Regions from separate parts of the Providencia huaxiensis genome, predicted to be linked through region 3. Evidence: predicted binding sites of a transcription regulator. Region 3 holds the regulator's gene; each other region holds the start of a gene.
What was found. The regulator CRP, encoded in region 3, controls carbon source genes, mostly activating them, when cyclic AMP is high. The targets are predictions, from matches to a motif close to ATGTGANNNNNNTCACAT.
Positions count from the first base shown of each region.

Region 1 (4,861 bases), 1.6 Mb from region 3:
CTATGACAGCAAAACGGCACCTATGCTGCCGAACTACCTCGAGTTACGCCAAGGGGACAGGCTTATTAAATTAAAAATGGATAGTTGGACACTGAAGAAATGACGTTAACATGGCCTTCTCCGGCAAAATTAAATCTTTTTTTGTACATCACAGGTCAACGCCCTGATGGCTACCATGAGTTACAAACTCTATTTCAATTTGTTGATTATGGCGATGAAATCACCATGACAACACGTGATGACGACCAACTGAATTTATTGACTGAAATGCAAGGGGTTCCCCCCGAGAAAAACCTAATTTTACGGGCTGCTAAATTATTACAGTCCTATTGCCGCGAGACCTTACATCACAGTGGCCCATTAGGTGCTGATATCCGTATCCATAAAATATTACCCATGGGCGGTGGTATTGGCGGGGGCTCATCAAACGCAGCAACCACCTTAATTGCGCTTAACGAACATTGGAACACACAGGTTTCTGATGAAGTCCTTGCAGAATTAGGCGCATCATTAGGTGCAGATGTCCCTGTGTTTGTTCGTGGGCATGCCGCTTTCGCTGAAGGGGTTGGTGATATTTTAACCAAAGCTTCCCCTAAAGAGAAATGGTATCTGGTCGCTCATCCCGGAATTGAAATATCAACCCCGATGATCTTCACAGATCCACAATTAAATCGAAATTCTCCAAAACGCTCCCTAGCCGCATTATTACTGGCTCCGTACGCAAATGACTGCGAACCAATCGCAAGAAAACGTTTTCGTGAGGTTGAACAGCTTGTTTCTTGGCTGTTAGAATATGCTCCGTCTCGCCTTACAGGAACAGGCGCATGTGTTTTTTCTGAATTTGAAACACAAGCGGATGCCCTGCAGGTGTTAAATAAAGCCCCATCGTGGGTGCAAGGGTTCGTCGCTCAAGGCGTTAACGTTTCCCCACTGCACAAGTTCCGCGCTGGGATAACCCGTGTATTGCACCAATAAGCCTTGTCGCTATTGGTCAACAATATCTCTCTGGACGCAAGCCTGAGGTTTTTCTCGTGCCCGATATGAAGCTTTTTGCTGGTAACGCTACACCGGAACTAGCACAACGTGTTGCTAACCGCCTTTACACTAATCTTGGAGACGCGGCTGTTGGTCGTTTTAGCGACGGCGAAGTCAGTGTTCAAATTAATGAAAATGTTCGCGGTGGTGATATTTTTATCATCCAGTCAACTTGTGCACCAACCAATGATAACCTGATGGAACTGGTTGTTATGGTCGATGCGCTACGCCGTGCATCTGCTGGTCGTATTACCGCTGTTATCCCTTACTTCGGTTATGCAAGACAGGATCGTCGCGTACGTTCTGCCCGTGTACCAATCACCGCTAAAGTTGTTGCCGATTTTCTGTCAAGTGTAGGTGTAGACCGTGTACTCACAGTCGATTTACACGCAGAGCAGATCCAGGGCTTCTTTGATGTTCCTGTGGATAATGTATTTGGTAGCCCTATTCTTCTGGAAGATATGTTACAGAAGAATTTGGAAAACCCAATCGTTGTATCTCCAGACATCGGCGGCGTGGTACGTGCTAGAGCTATCGCAAAACTCCTGAATGACACTGATATGGCCATTATTGACAAACGCCGCCCACGTGCGAACGTTTCTCAAGTTATGCATATCATTGGCGATGTTTCAGGTCGTGATTGCATCTTAGTGGACGATATGATTGATACCGGTGGTACTCTGTGTAAAGCAGCTGAAGCACTGAAAGAACGTGGTGCTAAACGTGTATTTGCATACGCAACACACCCGATTTTCTCAGGTAATGCTGTAGACAACATCAAAAATTCAGTCATTGATGAAGTCATTGTTTGTGACACTATCCCTCTTTCTCCTGAAATTAAGGCGCTGAGCAATGTTCGTACCTTAACGCTTTCAGGTATGTTAGCTGAAGCTATCCGTCGTATCAGCAACGAAGAGTCAATTTCAGCAATGTTTGAGCACTAATTCCCTAGTATTGGGTTTTAGCGTTCAACCGTGATGAAAAAGTCGCAATAAAAATATAAGCCCCTGCAATGTCATTTGCAGGGGCTTTATGATTGTAGAGGGTACCCCCCGTAAATACCTATTTTTATACTTTATAGCCAGCCAATTGATAATTTTCAGCATATCATGGCATAAAAATAACCATTTAAAATAACTCACAATATTCACGACAGAAGAGCAAAATTCTCATGAATTTTACTCCTCTTAATGCCTAATTATCAGACTCGTTCACCATTATCAGCAATTAATTGCTTTAGGCTATTTATGGATAACGGTGATTATCTCTACGTGAATGATAATGTTGTTTTAACTGCCAGTAACGGTCTGCAACTTTTTCACGGCCGCCGATCCTAGCACCGACTAACCATACCATCGCACCGATAAAAATACCGAATAAGGAACCATTAGTGATAAGTTCTGAAAGGCCTAAGTTAACGATATGAGAGAATAAGTTGACACCGATACTCCCGATCATCAACACCATTCCGATTCCCATGAAGACATTACCAAGAAGATGAGCGCTTTTCCGTTTCATATATACCTCCAGTACCAGTAAACTGATAAGCAAGCATGTGTAAATAAATTCGGTCATACTTTATATTTATGTAATGATTATAGTGCATTAAGTAAAATTTTTTGCGATAGACATCACAAGGAAGGAAGTTAGCAAGAATATCTGTACAAAAAGTGCTTTTTATCAAAAAATCAGTAAACCCGAATAGTTTATCTGGCAATTATAATCCCAGTGACTTTATCTATCACAATTTTGTACATCCTGCATCTCACAAGGTAAACTAGGGCATTATTTTCATAACTGATAGTGAAATCACCACCGTGAGCAAAATTAAGTTAATTGTTGGACTTGCCAATCCGGGTGCTGAATATGCACAAACGCGCCATAATGCAGGTGCATGGTATGTTGATTTACTGGCTGAGCGCCATAACCAGCCATTGAAAGAAGAAGCTAAATTTTTTGGTTATACCGCTCGCATTAATATGAACGGTAACGATATTCGCCTGCTAGTTCCAACCACATTTATGAACTTAAGTGGTAAATCTGTTGCCGCTATAGCCAATTTTTATCGCATCAATCTCGATGAAATTTTAGTCGCCCATGATGAGCTCGATTTACCACCTGGTGTGGCTAAAATGAAGTTAGGTGGCAGTAATGGCGGCCATAATGGGCTGAAAGATATTCAAAGTAAATTCGCCAATAACCCAAATTTTTATCGTTTACGCATTGGTATTGGCCATCCGGGTGATAAAAATAAAGTCGTTGGTTTTGTTTTGGGTAAACCGCCTTTATCTGAACAAAAATTAATTGATGATGCAATTGATGAAGCGGCTAGGTGTACAGATATTCTTCTAGCAGATGGTATGGACAAAGCCATCAACCGTCTGCATGGTTTTAAAGCAACCACATAAGAGTTCATTTCATCCGAATCAACTTTTTGTGTATAATCAGCGCCAATTTCTAAACATTGGGTGCAGCGCGTGGCTGCCCCTTGCTATTAAGGTGAGAAACATATGGGTTTTAAATGCGGTATCGTTGGTCTGCCTAACGTGGGTAAATCCACCCTATTTAATGCATTGACCAAAGCCGGCATCGAAGCAGCCAACTTCCCTTTCTGTACGATTGAACCAAACACGGGTGTTGTGCCAATGCCAGACCCACGTCTTGATCAATTAGCTGAGATTGTGAAGCCACAGCGTATTTTACCAACGACTATGGAGTTCGTGGATATTGCGGGCTTAGTGAAAGGTGCATCCAAAGGTGAAGGCCTAGGTAACCAATTTTTAACGAATATCCGTGAAACCGAAGCCATTGGCCATGTCGTTCGTTGTTTTGAAAACGACAATATCATTCACGTTGCAGGCCAAGTTGACCCTGCCGAAGATATTGAAGTGATTAATACGGAATTAGCACTCGCAGACCTTGATACCTGTGAGCGCGCTATCCATCGCGTCCAAAAACGTGCAAAAGGCGGCGACAAAGACGCAAAAGCGGAATTAGAAGCATTAGAAAAATGCCTGCCGCACTTAGAGCAAGCGGGCATGTTACGCACATTAGATTTATCTAGTGAAGATAAAGCAGCGATCCGCTACTTGAGCTTCTTAACATTAAAGCCAACAATGTACATTGCTAACGTTAATGAAGATGGCTTTGAAAATAACCCATTCTTAGATGTGGTTTATAAAATTGCTGCAGCTGAAGGTTCTGTCGTCGTGCCCGTTTGTGCAGCAATCGAGTCTGACATCGCAGAGCTTGAAGATGAAGAGCGTGATGAGTTTATGGCAGATTTAGGCATCGAGGAACCGGGACTGAACCGTGTTATTCGTGCTGGATATGAGCTATTAAACTTACAAACTTACTTTACTGCAGGCGTTAAAGAAGTTCGTGCATGGACTATCCCTGTTGGCGCTACGGCTCCACAAGCTGCAGGTAAGATCCACACAGACTTCGAAAAAGGCTTCATTCGCGCGCAAACTATCGCATTTGATGATTTTATCCAATACCGTGGTGAGCAAGGCGCAAAAGAAGCAGGCAAAATGCGCGCTGAAGGTAAAGATTATATCGTTAAAGACGGCGATGTACTCAACTTCTTGTTTAATGTGTAGCCTATATTTTAGATTTACACCCAACTAAAAAATATCATTAATCAAAAAACAGCATAATATTTAATTTATAAATATAATACTATGCTGTTTTCTCTCCTGTTATATCATAAAAACTCACTATTGGTTCTCCTTCTCTTTCTAAATAAATAGAATCTAGCTTACTTTCATAACAATTTGAATTTACAGGCTAACAAAACCAAGTTAAAAAATATCAGACTAGTGAC
Region 1 covers NZ_CP031123.2:1,237,634-1,242,494, reverse strand. The annotation lists gene lolB (lipoprotein insertase outer membrane protein LolB) at 1-103, shown strand, start outside; gene ispE (4-(cytidine 5'-diphospho)-2-C-methyl-D-erythritol kinase) at 100-975, shown strand; gene prs (ribose-phosphate diphosphokinase) at 1,032-1,979, shown strand; gene ychH (stress-induced protein YchH) at 2,281-2,553, opposite strand; gene pth (aminoacyl-tRNA hydrolase) at 2,853-3,443, shown strand; gene ychF (redox-regulated ATPase YchF) at 3,546-4,637, shown strand.
Region 1: the regulator CRP is predicted to act here: its motif matches at 2,655-2,672, upstream of pth (aminoacyl-tRNA hydrolase).

Region 2 (4,861 bases), 1.6 Mb from region 3:
TTGCTGTACGATACAAAATTCCACGACGTAAACGTGAGCACAGTGAGCAGGTTGTTTTCCCTTCTGGAATTTTTTCTTTTACGATCCCATAGGTATTTTCTTCAACAATTTTGTACTCTACACCAAGGTTATCAAGGTATGCAGGTAAAATATGCTCAGGGAAACCGGGTTGCTTTTGGTCCAAATTAACTGCAACTAATGAAAACTGGATAGGGGCACTTTTTTGCAAACTTTGCAGTATGGAAAGCAGCGTGTAACTATCTTTACCTCCAGACAAGCAAACCATTATCCGGTCACCGTCTTCTATCATGTTAAAGTCAGCGATTGCTTGGCCAACATCACGGCGAATTCTTTTTTGCAACTTGTTTAAGTTGTACTGTTCTTTATTTGTCGTCATTCTATACTGTTCTATTACTGGGGGGTTATATTGCTGATAGATAACTGTACATTCGGCTTTTAAATTATTATTGTTCTATGTTTAAAGCCTAATCAGCGAGATTTATAAAAAGAAGCCCATGATAGCAGAACCTGAGGGAAGAGTGATACCAGTTCGTTCAAAGAGGTGAAAATCGGAGCCCACTCACCGTTATTAGAGTCACATAAACTTAACGTTTTCTATCCGTTGATGGTATGCCTCCAGTTTTAGCTTTAAACACTCAAGCCCCGTGATAACACGCTCTGTAGGTAATGACGTATTAACTCCAATTGCTAAACATTCGCGGGTTCCTTCATCAATAATATTGAGTGCTCTAAAGTGTTTACTGCAATATAAACTGTTATGCATGAAACCCAATACCCATTGAATAATCGAATTTTTTTCAGCATGACCTCTGCAATGGTTATGGTAGAGGATCTAATTATAGTTGTCTTATTTTTGGGGGAATGGACAATTACTTTTATTTTAGATATAGAATAAACAATTTTTCAATTACCATCGTTCATTTTGTTAATTTTATAAAGTATATCTTTTTTATATTAGAAAAACACAACTATATTGTGTCCTACTTATTCTTATATAGTATAAGTAGGATTAATAATGAATAAGAAGTAAGAAATAAAAAATTTTATCTACTGGTGATTTTTATATATTCATCAATAAATGGGAATATTAGTAACTTAATAAACTGTTAATCACGGTAGGAACTATATTGGCATTATAGGACCTATATTTGTGACTCTTAGATAGAACATATTTTCCATTTTTAATTATCAGGCTTTTCAATTCAGAGGAAATAATAGCGAGATGGAGTGAGTGTGTTATTACAGGGTTATAAGAATTTAATGCTGTAATAACAATAAGATATTGAATCGAAATGTTAGCTAATTAACGCTCTGACTTATTTGTAAAAAGAGAATCTTTGATTTTTAAATTTAGTTTATAAATGCGATGTGATTCACATTTTAAGTATTATGTATCAAAAAAAACAAAACAGATGTGTTCATTTGAATTATTATGTTTTTGCACGCTTAGGTTTTGAACTATCAATATAACTATAAACTAAATGTAAATGCTTAAATTCATATTTTTAAGCAGGAACATATGTTGAAACTAAAATTTAAGTTTCTTTGTTTTCAATTGGTGGGGTAAGGAGATATTAAATCAACTAATCATGATTAAAATCTATTAACGTGGTGATATTTATGAAATATCTTATATTCTTTTTTAGTCTAATTTTTGTTTTTCTTATAGCGTATTTACTTAGTTTTAGTAAAAAAAACATAAAACATAAGCTTCCATCAATACTAATATTGCTAACATTGGAGTTTATTGTTGCAGCTATTATGCTGAATACTACAATTGGGCTTGCTACTCTTGACGGTATAGCATCAGGTATTCATTATATAATTAACTATGCTAATAAGGGGATTGATTTTGTTTTTGGCGATATAAGCAGTAAAACCTCTATGGTGTTTGTTGTTGTCGCTCTTTTACCTTTGATTTTTATTTGTTCGATAATTGGTATACTTAAATATATCGGCGCCTTAGACTTAATTATTAATACTATAGGTTTTCTAATTAACAAAATATCTAAAGTCGGAAAGTTAGAGTCTTTCGCTGCTATTAGTGCGGTGATAGTCGGAATGATGCCTGCTTATGTATCAATTAAAGATTATATCCCAAGGCTATCTAAAGCACAGATGTATACTATTGCTGCATGTACTGTCTCAACAGTAGATATTGCATTGCTAGGCGCGTATACACAAATGGTTGAGCCACGCTATGTTTTTATAGGTGTTAGTCTCAACTTCTTTAGTACTTTTATTATTGTTTCTATTATTAATCCAAGTGAGCCCACAGATATTGCAAGTTGTCCTTTGGGGGCAAATAAAGGTGAAAGGGGTTCATTTTTTGAAGTGTTGACAGATCACATGCAGGATGCCTTTAAGCTTATTCTTGCAATTGTTCCTATAATTATTGGTTTTGTCGCCTTAATTAGTATGTTGAACGATGTTTTTTTAAATATTTTAGGAATTAGTTTTCAAGGAATTCTCGGCTATATTTTTTCGCCTTTAGCTTTTATTTTGGGTAGTTCATGGGATGAAAGTGTTAATTTTGGAACAATTATAGCAACTAAAATTTTATCGAATGAGTTTGTTGCTATGATTGACTATATGAAATTAACAAACATTACACCACGAACGGATGCAATTATGTCCGTATTTTTAATATCATTTGCAAATTTCGGTTCTATCGGAATGATTATCGGTTGCGTCACAAGTATAAGCCGAGAACATGGAAAAATGATTGCATCAAATAGTTTTAGATTGATTGTTGGCTCAACTTTAGTCAGTTGTTTATCAGCGACGATTGTTGGTATTTTTGTATAAAATATAAATAAAGGAGTAATAAAATGCACAAAATAATAATAGACTGTGATCCTGGTGTAGATGATGCAGTTGCTATTTTTTTAGCCTTAGCTTCTCCAGAAATAGAATTAATAGGCATAACCACCGTTGCAGGGAATGTTGAATTAGAAAAGGTTCACAGTAATGCACGACAATTACTTGCATTAGCCAATAGGCAGGATATTCCTTTAGCGAAAGGTTGTGAACGCCCACTAATGTCTAAAAGTGGGAGTAAAACTCATGTTCATGGTACTGATGGTCTAGCTGGAGTATTGCTTCCCGCATCAGATTATCAAAATTATTCTGGTCACGCCGTAGATTTTATTATTGATACGGTAATGTCAAATCCAGGTGAAATAACATTATGCACAATGGCTTCTCTTACTAATATTGCAGTCGCTATCATCAAAGAACCAAAATTAGTCGATAATGTAAAAGACATTGTAGTCATGGGAGGAGCTGCATTTACACAGGGGAATATAACGCCAGCTGCTGAGTTTAATTTTTATGTGGACCCCCATGCTGCTCATATCGTTTTTGATAGTGCACGACATATTACTATGCTTGGTCTGGATGTAACAAGTAAGGCTGATATAAGAGCTGGTTTGTGTAGTCCTTTGGAAAAAGGTGGCCTCATCGCTCAGACTGTTGCTGAAATGTGCCGAAGATATGCAGAGTTTGACCCATTTCTCCATGATCCCTGCGTTATCGCATACCTCATTAAACCTGAGATTTTTTCAGGTGTTGACGGTTCAATTACTATCGAATATGAGTCTAATAAATTATTCGGTCATAGTTTTGCTTACACATCTACCACCATTAATCATGACCCAAAAGCTAAATATAATGAAGCTAAATGTAAAATTATTACTGACGTTGATACATCGAAATTAATATCTTTAATTACAGAACGTATCATAACTCTTTGAGGTAAAGAGTAGCAATTGGAATCTAAGTTGACATTTATTTAAAATAAAGAGACTTATTATGGGTAATGACTCAGTAATTAAGTGATTGTTTGGCCAATACCTTGGAGAATTATTTTCTACAGTTTATTTAAGTTGTGGCATTCTCTTGTTGATAGATAATTGTACATTCTGTTTTTAAGCTATTATTGTTATATACTTAAAGTCTAATCAGCGAGATTTATAAAAAAGTGGAAAATATATTGGGAGTGGTACCTTCTTTATAATCTTTATCTTATTGTTTAAGCAATAAGAAGAACTTAATATATAAGAAAATACGGAGGACATATGCCAGCAGCTGACCCTATTGAATTGGTTTCTTCTTTACTAGCTAGTACCATTAAAATGGTAATTACGCCAACAGAATATTTTTTTCAAAGTAGTGCTATTGGGGATGCTATTTATATAAGCTTGTTATTTTTTAACTAAAAATGATGAAAGTATCATCACAATGAGGCTAATCTGATACACATGAAGGAAGTACTCGCTTCCTTCATGGTGGAAAGTCATACGGGGATACTAACGAGGTAATTCATCACACAATTTTTGTAAAGTAGTTAAAAATTTACCCACATGGAAACCATCACAAACAGCATGATGTACTTGTACTGCTAAGGGAAGCCATATTTTATTATTTTCACTATAGTATTTCCCCATAGTAAAAATAGGAGTGAAAGCGTTAGTAATATCTGCAATATTTAGATTAAAGCTATCGAATGAAACCCAAGGCAAAGATGATACATAGAATACATTTTCAATTTGCTGTGATTGAGGCTGCAAATTGAGATTATCTTTATGTAATGCTAGTTGCTGGTGATAGTTCTCCATAAACACTGTCATTTCTGAAGAGTACTCACACCATAAGGAAGAAAAAGTTTCAGTATCTTTATGAAAGATAGTAAAGCTGGGGTTAACTTCATCCCACAAAATAAGCTCACCATTTCTTTTGGCAAATCTAAATTCTTTATAGGTATTAGCTACCCGTGATAATAAATAAATTACCGAGGGGTAAAATTCATATCCATTTGAATTTATATGCTTTTTAAAGT
Region 2 covers NZ_CP031123.2:1,180,530-1,185,390, forward strand. The annotation lists gene ttcA (tRNA 2-thiocytidine(32) synthetase TtcA) at 1-397, opposite strand, end outside; partial or broken gene CYG50_RS06910 (IS3 family transposase) at 647-805, opposite strand; gene CYG50_RS06915 (NupC/NupG family nucleoside CNT transporter) at 1,642-2,829, shown strand; gene CYG50_RS06920 (nucleoside hydrolase) at 2,853-3,776, shown strand; gene CYG50_RS22885 (hypothetical protein) at 4,101-4,241, shown strand; gene catA (type A chloramphenicol O-acetyltransferase) at 4,332-4,861, opposite strand, start outside.
Region 2: the regulator CRP is predicted to act here: its motif matches at 1,383-1,400, upstream of CYG50_RS06915 (NupC/NupG family nucleoside CNT transporter).

Region 3 (4,861 bases):
CATTTATTTCCGCAATGAATACAATTGTCGTTCCAGGAGGGAAATTGGGGTTAGCAATGGAATTAATTATGGCACCAATAGTCGAAAAATTAATTAATCAAAAGAACAACAATTAAATTATTTTTTGATTAATAAACAAGATGCTTATCATTAATTAAGATAAGCATCTTTCAATTCAAATATATTAGTAAAAATTAAATTTATTTTTAGTTTTTTATTTCAAAGCTGTGTGTGACTTCAACGGTTTTCTCTAACATCAATGCCACTGAGCAATATTTTTCAGCAGAAAGTTGAACAGCACGTTCGACCGCTTTTTCCGTTAATTCATTCCCAGTTACAATAAAATGCAAATGGATTTTCACAAAATAACGCGGGGCTTCTTCACGGCGCTGTGAGGTTAATTTAACTTCACAATCAGTAACATCGTAACGGCCCTTTTGTAAAATCGAAACGACATCAATCGCGCTACAGCCGCCGGCCGCCATTAGCACCATTTCCATTGGACTTGGCGCTTTATCGCCCGCATTGCCATCCATCATCACTTGGTGCCCAGACGCTGACTCCCCTAAAAAAGAAAGTCCTTCAACCCACTTTACTCTTGCTTCCATTGTATTTCCCCTTGAAATGAAATCGATTTAAAGGCTACATTGTTCCATAGATACAATGAATGTTATATCAACTTTATTTGGCTGAAGCGATACAGGGAAGACTTTCTGTATTGGATATGCTACAAACAATACTTAGTTGATAGGATTAAGATCAAAACTCAACGGTTTAATTGATCATATTATAGTGTTGATATCAATTTGCGTTACCAAAAGCAATCAAAAGCGCTGAAGTAATCAGCCTCTTGATTATTTAAAGGTATATAAGGCAAATTAATATGCTAAGCTAGTGACTTTAAAGCCAGCCTTTCTAGACGTTTTTCCGAATGGCTGCAATAACATACAGAGGATAACGCTAATGGTTCTCGGCAAGCCACAAACAGACCCTACTCTTGAATGGTTTTTGTCACACTGCCATATTCATAAATATCCATCCAAGAGCACTCTTATCCATCAGGGTGAGAAAGCAGAAACCCTTTACTATATCGTTAAAGGTTCGGTGGCTGTTTTAATTAAAGATGAAGAAGGCAAAGAAATGATCCTCTCTTACCTGAATCAAGGGGATTTCATTGGTGAGCTTGGGTTATTTGAAGAAGGGCAAGAACGCACTGCGTGGGTTAGAGCAAAAGTCGCCTGCGAAGTTGCTGAAATTTCATATAAAAAATTCCGTCAATTGATTCAGGTAAACCCTGATATTTTAATGCGCCTTTCTGCGCAAATGGCTAGCCGCCTACAAACAACATCTGAGAAAGTCGGTAACCTTGCATTCTTGGACGTTACTGGCCGTATTGCTCAAACGCTATTAAATTTAGCCAAACAACCCGATGCAATGACACATCCAGACGGTATGCAAATCAAAATCACTCGTCAGGAAATAGGCCAAATCGTAGGTTGTTCCCGTGAAACAGTTGGTCGTATTTTAAAAATGTTAGAAGACCAAAACCTGATCTCTGCACATGGTAAAACCATTGTTGTTTACGGCACTCGTTAATTAACCTTTCAGCCTCGCTCTCTTGGCGAGGCATGCAATTTAAAATAACGTTATACCTCTGGTATAACGTTATTTTTTCTTATCCATAGCCTATTTATATACTTTCATTAATGAGTGTCGTTTCTTTATATTTTTCTAGCTAATGATCACACTAAGATAATGGTAACAAAACTATTACTAGGAGATTATTAGTCGTGGAGTTAAATACTAAAGTAAATAATATAAAAAGTTCACCTAATTATATGGATAATAAAAAAATTACATCCAAAAACCTTTCATTTATTGAAGGGTTAAATATTATTAATCCATTAAATACAGGAGGTTATAAGAAAGTAAATCTCGCTATTAAAACTTGTGAGTTTTACAAGAGAGAACAACCCGAGCTAAGCCAACTCCCTTATTCACAACCTGTTGGAAAAATCAAAATTCCCTATATTTATCAAGAGGAATATTTGGTTTCCCCATCAAATGTCTTTAAAAATAATATTACAACAGAAAATAATTCAACAAAAAATATTAAACTGGAAAATACTCCTATGAAAACTAGCAACTCTAATGCAGAGTTAATTAATACTACCAAAAAAAATTTTTTAGTTAAAGATTTCGGTATCAATAAGTTAAAACACTTTTTCCATGAGTCTATTGAAAAAATAAAATCTACTAGCAAAATTCAAAGTTTAATTATCAAAAATAAAACAATACCAAGAAATGAAGATATCTATCATGTTAGATTTTATAATAATAAAGACGCTAACAGTATCATCATGCAAAAAAACAATAAAGAAACAGAGTGCATTGACTTAGAATGGGATAGCTACACCGAAGAACCAAGCTACTTTTTGGGTACATTAGATGAATCAGCGTATCCAAGTTATGAAAATTTAAATTTTGGCTTAAGCCACGATAGTTTTAAAAAAATTCTCCATCTTACTAACTTTCATTCGAGCAATGAGAGCTTAAACTCTAATTCCTCTGGTTATCAATCAGATAGCAATCCCTCTTTAGGTAATTCAGTGTGCTTTTCAGATGACTTTCCACATCAAGAGAAAAATAAAAACATTAGATTAATAAGTGAAAATTTCAGTAATCTAAATAAAAATGAAATTACAGATAATAAAGCGAACGAAACCAGACTACCTAAAAAAGAAAAAAATAGGATAGCTAGAAAGCTAAAACAAACACAGGCAGAAAAAATGGACAAATTAGCCAAAGGAAATAGTTCAACAGGCTATATTCATCCTTCTCGTCGAAATAAAATAAATAACTCAATTAAAATTGAAAAAATAAATCATCTTGATAGACAAATAGCTGGGCTGAAAGCTCTGAAAAGAGAATACCAAGAAATGGCTGTTATGACTTCAACACATGAAAAAAAAATTGAACAATTAGTATTAGAAGCTCAACAAAGTATCGTAAAAAAGTAAAAAATTTAATCAATAAAATGTTTATTGCAGAGGCAAAATGCCTCTGCAACTTTACTCTACAATTTAACCCAATAACTTACCAATAGCCGTTTCTAATTTCGCCATCCCACTATTAATTTCTTCCTCAGAAATAATCAGTGAAGGCGTAAAACGTAAAACATTCGTGCCAGCATTGAGCATCATCAGACCTTCTACAGCACTGGCTTGCAAAATATCTTTCGAACGGTTTAATAGTTTTCCGTCTAACTCCGCGCCGATTAATAACCCCATTCCTCTGATCTCAGAAAAGATGTGGTATTTATCGTTAAGTTTATTTAAATGAGCAACAAATAATTCACGACGCTTTTCGACACCACTTAACACTTCTTCAGTATTAATAATATCAAATGCCGCATTCCCCACCGCACAAGCTAATGGATTGCCACCATAAGTCGTACCGTGCGCCCCCACTTCCATGGTTTTTGCCACTTCTTCAGTGGTGATCATTGCACTGATAGGAAAACCGCCACCCAATGCTTTTGCCGTGGTTAAAATATCAGGCACAACGTTGTAATGCATATAAGAAAATAGTTTGCCTGTACGCCCCATACCGCTTTGTACTTCGTCAAAAATGAGTAGTGCGTTATTGTCGTCACACAGCTTACGAACTCCTTGCAGAAATTCTGATGTTGCTGCGGTTACACCACCTTCCCCTTGTACGGGCTCTAACACCACTGCACAGGTATTTTCATCAATCACCGCTTTGACTGCATCAAGGTCATTAAAAGGCACATGAATAATATCCGCGGGTTTTGGCCCAAAGCCATCTGCATATTTCGCTTGCCCACCAACCGAAACGGTAAATAATGTGCGCCCATGAAAAGCTTGTTTAAAAGCAATAATCTTCGTTTTATATGGGTTATATTTGGTGATAGCGTAGCGACGCGCTAATTTAAACGCGGCTTCGTTAGCTTCTGAGCCGGAATTCACAAAAAATGCACGGTCAGCAAATGTCGCATTCGTGAGCTTTTGTGCTAACTTCAGCGCCTGCTCGTTGGTGAAAATATTACTGACATGCCATAGCTTTTCGCTTTGTTCACGCACAGCCGACACCAAACTAGGGTGGCAATGCCCCAAAGCAAGAACAGCGATCCCACCGGCAAAATCAATATATTCTTTACCTTGCTGATCCCAAACGCGGCTCCCTTCGCCTTTAACTGGAATAAATTCCGCCGGCGAAAAAATAGGCAACATAACTTGATCAAAAGTCTGCCGATTTACTACTGGTTGCTCTGACATACCCCTCACCTGCTCTTATTTAATGCGAAAATGAAAACATAAGCATTAAATATGAATAAAAAATCAAAAAAGAGCAATAGCAAAGGGCATAATATGCATAATTAATTTATTCTGAACGATATTTCTAAATTAATATTTCAGAAAATTATTGAGTAATTCATGACCTTGTTCACTCAGAATGCTTTCAGGATGGAACTGAACGCCCTCTATAGGCAAGGTTTTGTGCCGTATTCCCATGATTTCATCAACATCACCATTATTCAGTGACCACGCTGATACATCAAAAGAAACAGGAAGCGTCTCTGCCGCAATCACCAGAGAATGGTAGCGTGTCACTGTCAAGGGGCGGTTCAAGCCCTTGAATACACCTTGATGGTTATGGTGGATAGCGGAGGTTTTACCGTGCATAACTTCTCGTGCTTTAACGACTGATGCACCAAAAGCTTGCCCAATCGCTTGATGCCCTAAGCAAATGCCTAAAATAGGTAGTTTACCTGCAAAGTATTTGATCGCCTCAAGGGAGATGCCAGCCTCATCCGGTGTACATGGCCCAGGTGAAATCA
Region 3 covers NZ_CP031123.2:4,173,683-4,178,543, reverse strand. The annotation lists gene CYG50_RS21080 (phosphoribulokinase) at 1-116, shown strand, start outside; gene CYG50_RS21075 (OsmC family protein) at 207-608, opposite strand; gene crp (cAMP-activated global transcriptional regulator CRP) at 964-1,596, shown strand; gene CYG50_RS21065 (hypothetical protein) at 1,791-3,020, shown strand; gene CYG50_RS21060 (aspartate aminotransferase family protein) at 3,084-4,298, opposite strand; gene CYG50_RS21055 (aminodeoxychorismate synthase component II) at 4,428-4,861, opposite strand, start outside.

Region 4 (4,861 bases), 440 kb from region 3:
ATCCCAGTTGAAGAGGCATATCGTCGTGGCGCAGAGACCATTGTTGTGATCCGTACCGTTCCCTCCCAAATGTATTTTACCCCTGAATGGGTGAAAAGAATGACTCGGTGGTTGGAAGGGGAAAATAATGGCCTACAACGTATGGCCGCTATGCTGAAAGTTCATCTGAAAAGTTACCGTAAAACGCAAGAATTTATTGAAAACCCACCAAAAGATGTACAGGTCTTTGAGATTTATCCACCTGTTCCACTGAAAAGCAGTGCGCTGGGTAGTAAGGTGTCTTCACTTAATCAAGATTACCATACGGGTCGCCGGTGTGGCCGCTATTTTATTGCAGCACTGGGTGACGCATTTGACCACAGTACAAATCGCTTTAGACATACCTTGGCACAGAAAATTGAGTCGAATCCATTAGATATTCAGCTTGAGCCTCAAGTACCGAGTGAGCTCATTCCTGAATTGGTGACTGAGCCTGTCTCTTCAGTGCCTCTGGCTGCAATATCAGCAAATGAGAGCCGTGATGGCTGAGCTTCAATTTATCGATACCCATTGCCATTTTGATTTTCCACCCTTTAGTGACTCTTTTACTGAAAGCTTGAAGCTTGCTCAGCAAAGTGGCGTGAGCGATATTGTCATTCCTACGGTGAGTGTGGATAATTTTGAGCGTGTTTGGCAACTGGCACAGCAGTACCCGCAGCTCCATGCTGCTATGGGTTTTCATCCATTATATTTAAGTCAGTTTCAAGAACAACATATTGATATATTGACTGATTATCTAACTGAAAAAAATAAAAAATGTGTAGCGATAGGCGAAATTGGGCTTGATCTCTATATGCAAAACCCGCAATTTGAACGCCAGCAAGAGGTGTTGTCCGCACAATTAAAGTTAGCGAAACAGTTTGATTTACCCGTTATTTTGCATTCACGAAAAAGCCATGACCCATTAGCAGCGATGTTACGTCGTTTTGAGGTCCCTGCTCGTGGTGTCGTACATGGCTTTGCTGGCAGCCTATCTCAAGCGCAAGCCTTTGTTAAACTTGGTTATTATATTGGTGTGGGTGGAACCATTACTTATGAAAGAGCGAATAAAACTCGCCATGTGATGTCCCAACTTCCTTTGGCTTCATTATTATTCGAAACGGACGCCCCCGATATGCCTGTTTCGGGTTTCCAAGGTGAGCCAAATCGGCCTGAACGTATTGAGTGGGTTTTTCGTTCATTATGTGAGCTTCGCCACGAATCCCCTGAAGAAATAGCCCAACAACTTTACAACAATAGCTTGTCGTTATTTAATCTCACCAAATAAAACCGCATACAAATTCATAAGTAATGTTTATGTAATTTCACTAGTTAGCTATTTAAATCTATTTAGTCTTTATTGTGATGAATTAGGACTTTAGTTCCTTTCCAGACTAAACCGAGTCTATTTTGTGATTCTTGTCACATTATGTGAATTTTTGTTGTTTATTGCAGTGTGTATTTGTGATGAGTATTGCGGGTTATTGGTGATGACTAGGTATAATCATCAGATTAAGAATCAAGGCGACTTACACGTTTCCTTATATATCAACCTAAAATAAAGTGAACAGGGATCCTTCCATGCAGCTCATTATGAGTATTATCGGAATGGCGGTACTTATCGCGATAGCTATTCTATTTTCCAGCAATCGCCGAGCAATTAAACTCCGCACAGTCGGTGGTGCATTTTTAATTCAATTAGCCATTGGCGCATTTGTTCTTTATGTTCCTGCGGGGCGTAGTGTGCTTCAAGGGATGTCTGATGCGGTTTCTAAAGTTATTGGATATGGCCAAGATGGGATGAGTTTCATCTTCGGTGGCCTTGTTTCCGATAAAATGTTTGAACTGTTTGGCGGCGGTGGCTTTATTTTCGCTTTCCGTGTTCTGCCAATTATCGTTTTCTTCTCTTCATTAATTGCTGTGCTTTATTATTTGGGCATCATGCAGTTAGTGATTAAAATTCTTGGTGGTGGCCTGCAAAAAGTACTGGGAACCTCAAGAACCGAATCCTTATCTGCGACAGCGAATATCTTCGTAGGGCAAACGGAAGCGCCATTGGTTGTTCGCCCTTATATTGCAACAATGACCACATCAGAGCTGTTTGCCATCATGTGTGGTGGTTTAGCTTCTGTCGCGGGTTCAGTTTTGGCGGGCTATGCACAAATGGGTGTGCCTATGGAATACCTGATCGCCGCCTCCTTTATGGCCGCTCCAGGTGGTTTATTATTCGCTAAACTGATGGTTCCAGAAACGGAAGATGTGAACGATCGGGTTGATGCAACCGATTTAGTTGCTGAAGATGAGCGCCCAGCCAATATCATTGATGCAGCAGCATCTGGTGCATCATCAGGGATGCAACTGGCACTGAACGTGGGTGCAATGTTATTAGCTTTTATCGCATTGATTGCGTTGATTAATGGCATCTTAGGTGGCATTGGTGGTTGGTTTGATTATCCACAATTATCACTTGAATTATTATTAGGTTGGTTATTTGCACCGATTGCCTTCTTAATTGGTGTACCGTGGAGTGAAGCGACAGTCGCGGGTTCTTTTATCGGTCAAAAAATTGTCGTGAATGAATTTGTTGCCTTTATGAACTTTGGTGATTATATGAAGGCAGATGCAGAAGTGCTGGCAGCGGGTAAACAAGTGCTTTCTGATCATACTAAAGCGATTATTTCGTTCGCATTATGTGGGTTTGCTAACCTTTCATCCGTCGCTATCTTACTCGGTGGTTTAGGGGGCATGGCGCCAAATCGTCGTAGTGAGGTTGCTCGTTTAGGTATGAAAGCGGTTATGGCGGGTACCCTGTCTAATTTAATGAGTGCAACCATCGCAGGCTTTTTCTTGACGTTAGGCGCAGCGGCAGTCATTTAATTTATGTATCTGGTGGTAAGATTTATACCATCTCAAATAAGTCAATCGGAAGGGCAATAGTCCTTCCGTTTTCATTTTGATTCGCTATATTCTTTTATGACTTTTTATATCAATCGTAAATTTTCAACTATTCTTAACTTAGTCAATTAATGATGAAGAATACATTGAAAAGCCATTTGAGCGAAAAACTGATGGTGAGAGATGATATAATTAGATATTCATCACATTTTTTATTTTAATAATGTAACATTCAGTCGATTAATGTGATTTGTAGCACATAAAAAGGCATCATTCCATGGTCAAATAGGCATTAGTAAGCTGCTATGGAACTGCTAGTTCTCAGAGTCTAGGACTCTAGGGCATGATGCGGTGAGAAGGATCTCAGCTGCTCAGTTCGGAAAGCATCCGACTAGCATCTTTAAGGAACCAAGCCCGCTCGCCAACAAAGAACGTGTCGTTCTGAAGAATTAACAACGTTGGAGAGTTATATGACTGATTTAAAAGCGGCCGCACAACGCGCGCTGTCCCTTATGGATTTAACCACTTTAAATGATGACGATACCGATGCAAAAGTCATCGCACTGTGTCATCAGGCGAAAAGCCCAGCAGGCAATACGGCAGCAATCTGTATTTACCCTCGTTTCATTCCAATTGCACGTAAAACATTACGTGAACAAGGCACTCCAGATGTGCGTATTGCAACGGTCACAAATTTCCCACACGGTAACGATGATATTGATATCGCATTAGCTGAAACTAAAGCGGCGATTGCTTACGGTGCAGATGAAGTTGACGTTGTTTTCCCTTATCGTGCACTGATTGCCGGTAATGAACAAATTGGTTTTGACTTAGTGAAAGCCTGTAAAGACGCTTGTGCAGCTGCCAATGTGTTGTTGAAAGTGATCATTGAAACAGGTGAATTAAAAGATGCAGCGTTAATCCGTAAAGCGTCTGAAATTTCGATTAAAGCGGGTGCTGATTTTATTAAAACCTCTACGGGTAAAGTGCCTGTTAATGCAACTTTAGAAAGTGCAGAAATCATGATGCAAGTCATCCATGATATGGGCGTTGAAAAAACAGTGGGCTTTAAGCCAGCTGGTGGTGTACGTACCGCAGAAGAAGCCGCTGAATACTTAGCGTTAGCGGGACGAATTTTAGGTGACAATTGGGCTGATAGCCGCCACTTCCGTTTTGGGGCTTCTAGCTTATTAGCAAATTTATTAAATACGCTGGGTTTTGACGTTAAAAAATCAAGCAGCAGCTATTAATTATCGCAATATTGTTAGCCGATAAATTCGACTTTAAAGGAGCATATTGTGTTTCTGGCACAAGAAATTATCCGTAAAAAACGCGATGGTAAGCCATTAAGTGAAGAAGAAATTCGTTTCTTTATCAATGGAGTTCGTGATAACTCAGTTTCAGAAGGTCAAATTGCTGCATTGGCAATGACTATCTATTTTAATGATATGACCATGCCTGAGCGTGTTGCATTGACATTAGCAATGCGTGATTCAGGAACGGTTCTGAACTGGAAATCACTCAACCTCAACGGCCCATTAGTTGATAAACACTCAACGGGCGGCGTGGGTGATGTGACTTCACTGATGCTTGGTCCAATGGTTGCAGCTTGTGGTGGCTATGTACCGATGATCTCAGGCCGTGGTCTAGGCCACACTGGTGGGACATTAGATAAGCTTGAAGCGATCCCTAATTTCGATATCTTCCCAGATGATGTCCGTTTCCGTGACATTATCAAAGATGTCGGGGTGGCAATTATTGGGCAAACTAACTCATTGGCGCCTGCTGATAAACGTTTTTATGCGACCCGTGATATTACCGCGACAGTGGACTCAATTCCGCTAATTACGGCTTCAATTTTAGGCAAAAAACTGGCTGAAGGCCTTGATGCTCTAGTGATGGACGTTAAAGTCGGCTCTGGTGCATTTATGCCAACGTATGAGAAGTC
Region 4 covers NZ_CP031123.2:37,091-41,951, forward strand. The annotation lists gene CYG50_RS01650 (patatin-like phospholipase family protein) at 1-528, shown strand, start outside; gene CYG50_RS01655 (TatD family hydrolase) at 521-1,306, shown strand; gene CYG50_RS01660 (NupC/NupG family nucleoside CNT transporter) at 1,612-2,895, shown strand; gene deoC (deoxyribose-phosphate aldolase) at 3,384-4,163, shown strand; gene deoA (thymidine phosphorylase) at 4,212-4,861, shown strand, end outside.
Region 4: the regulator CRP is predicted to act here: its motif matches at 3,105-3,122, upstream of deoC (deoxyribose-phosphate aldolase).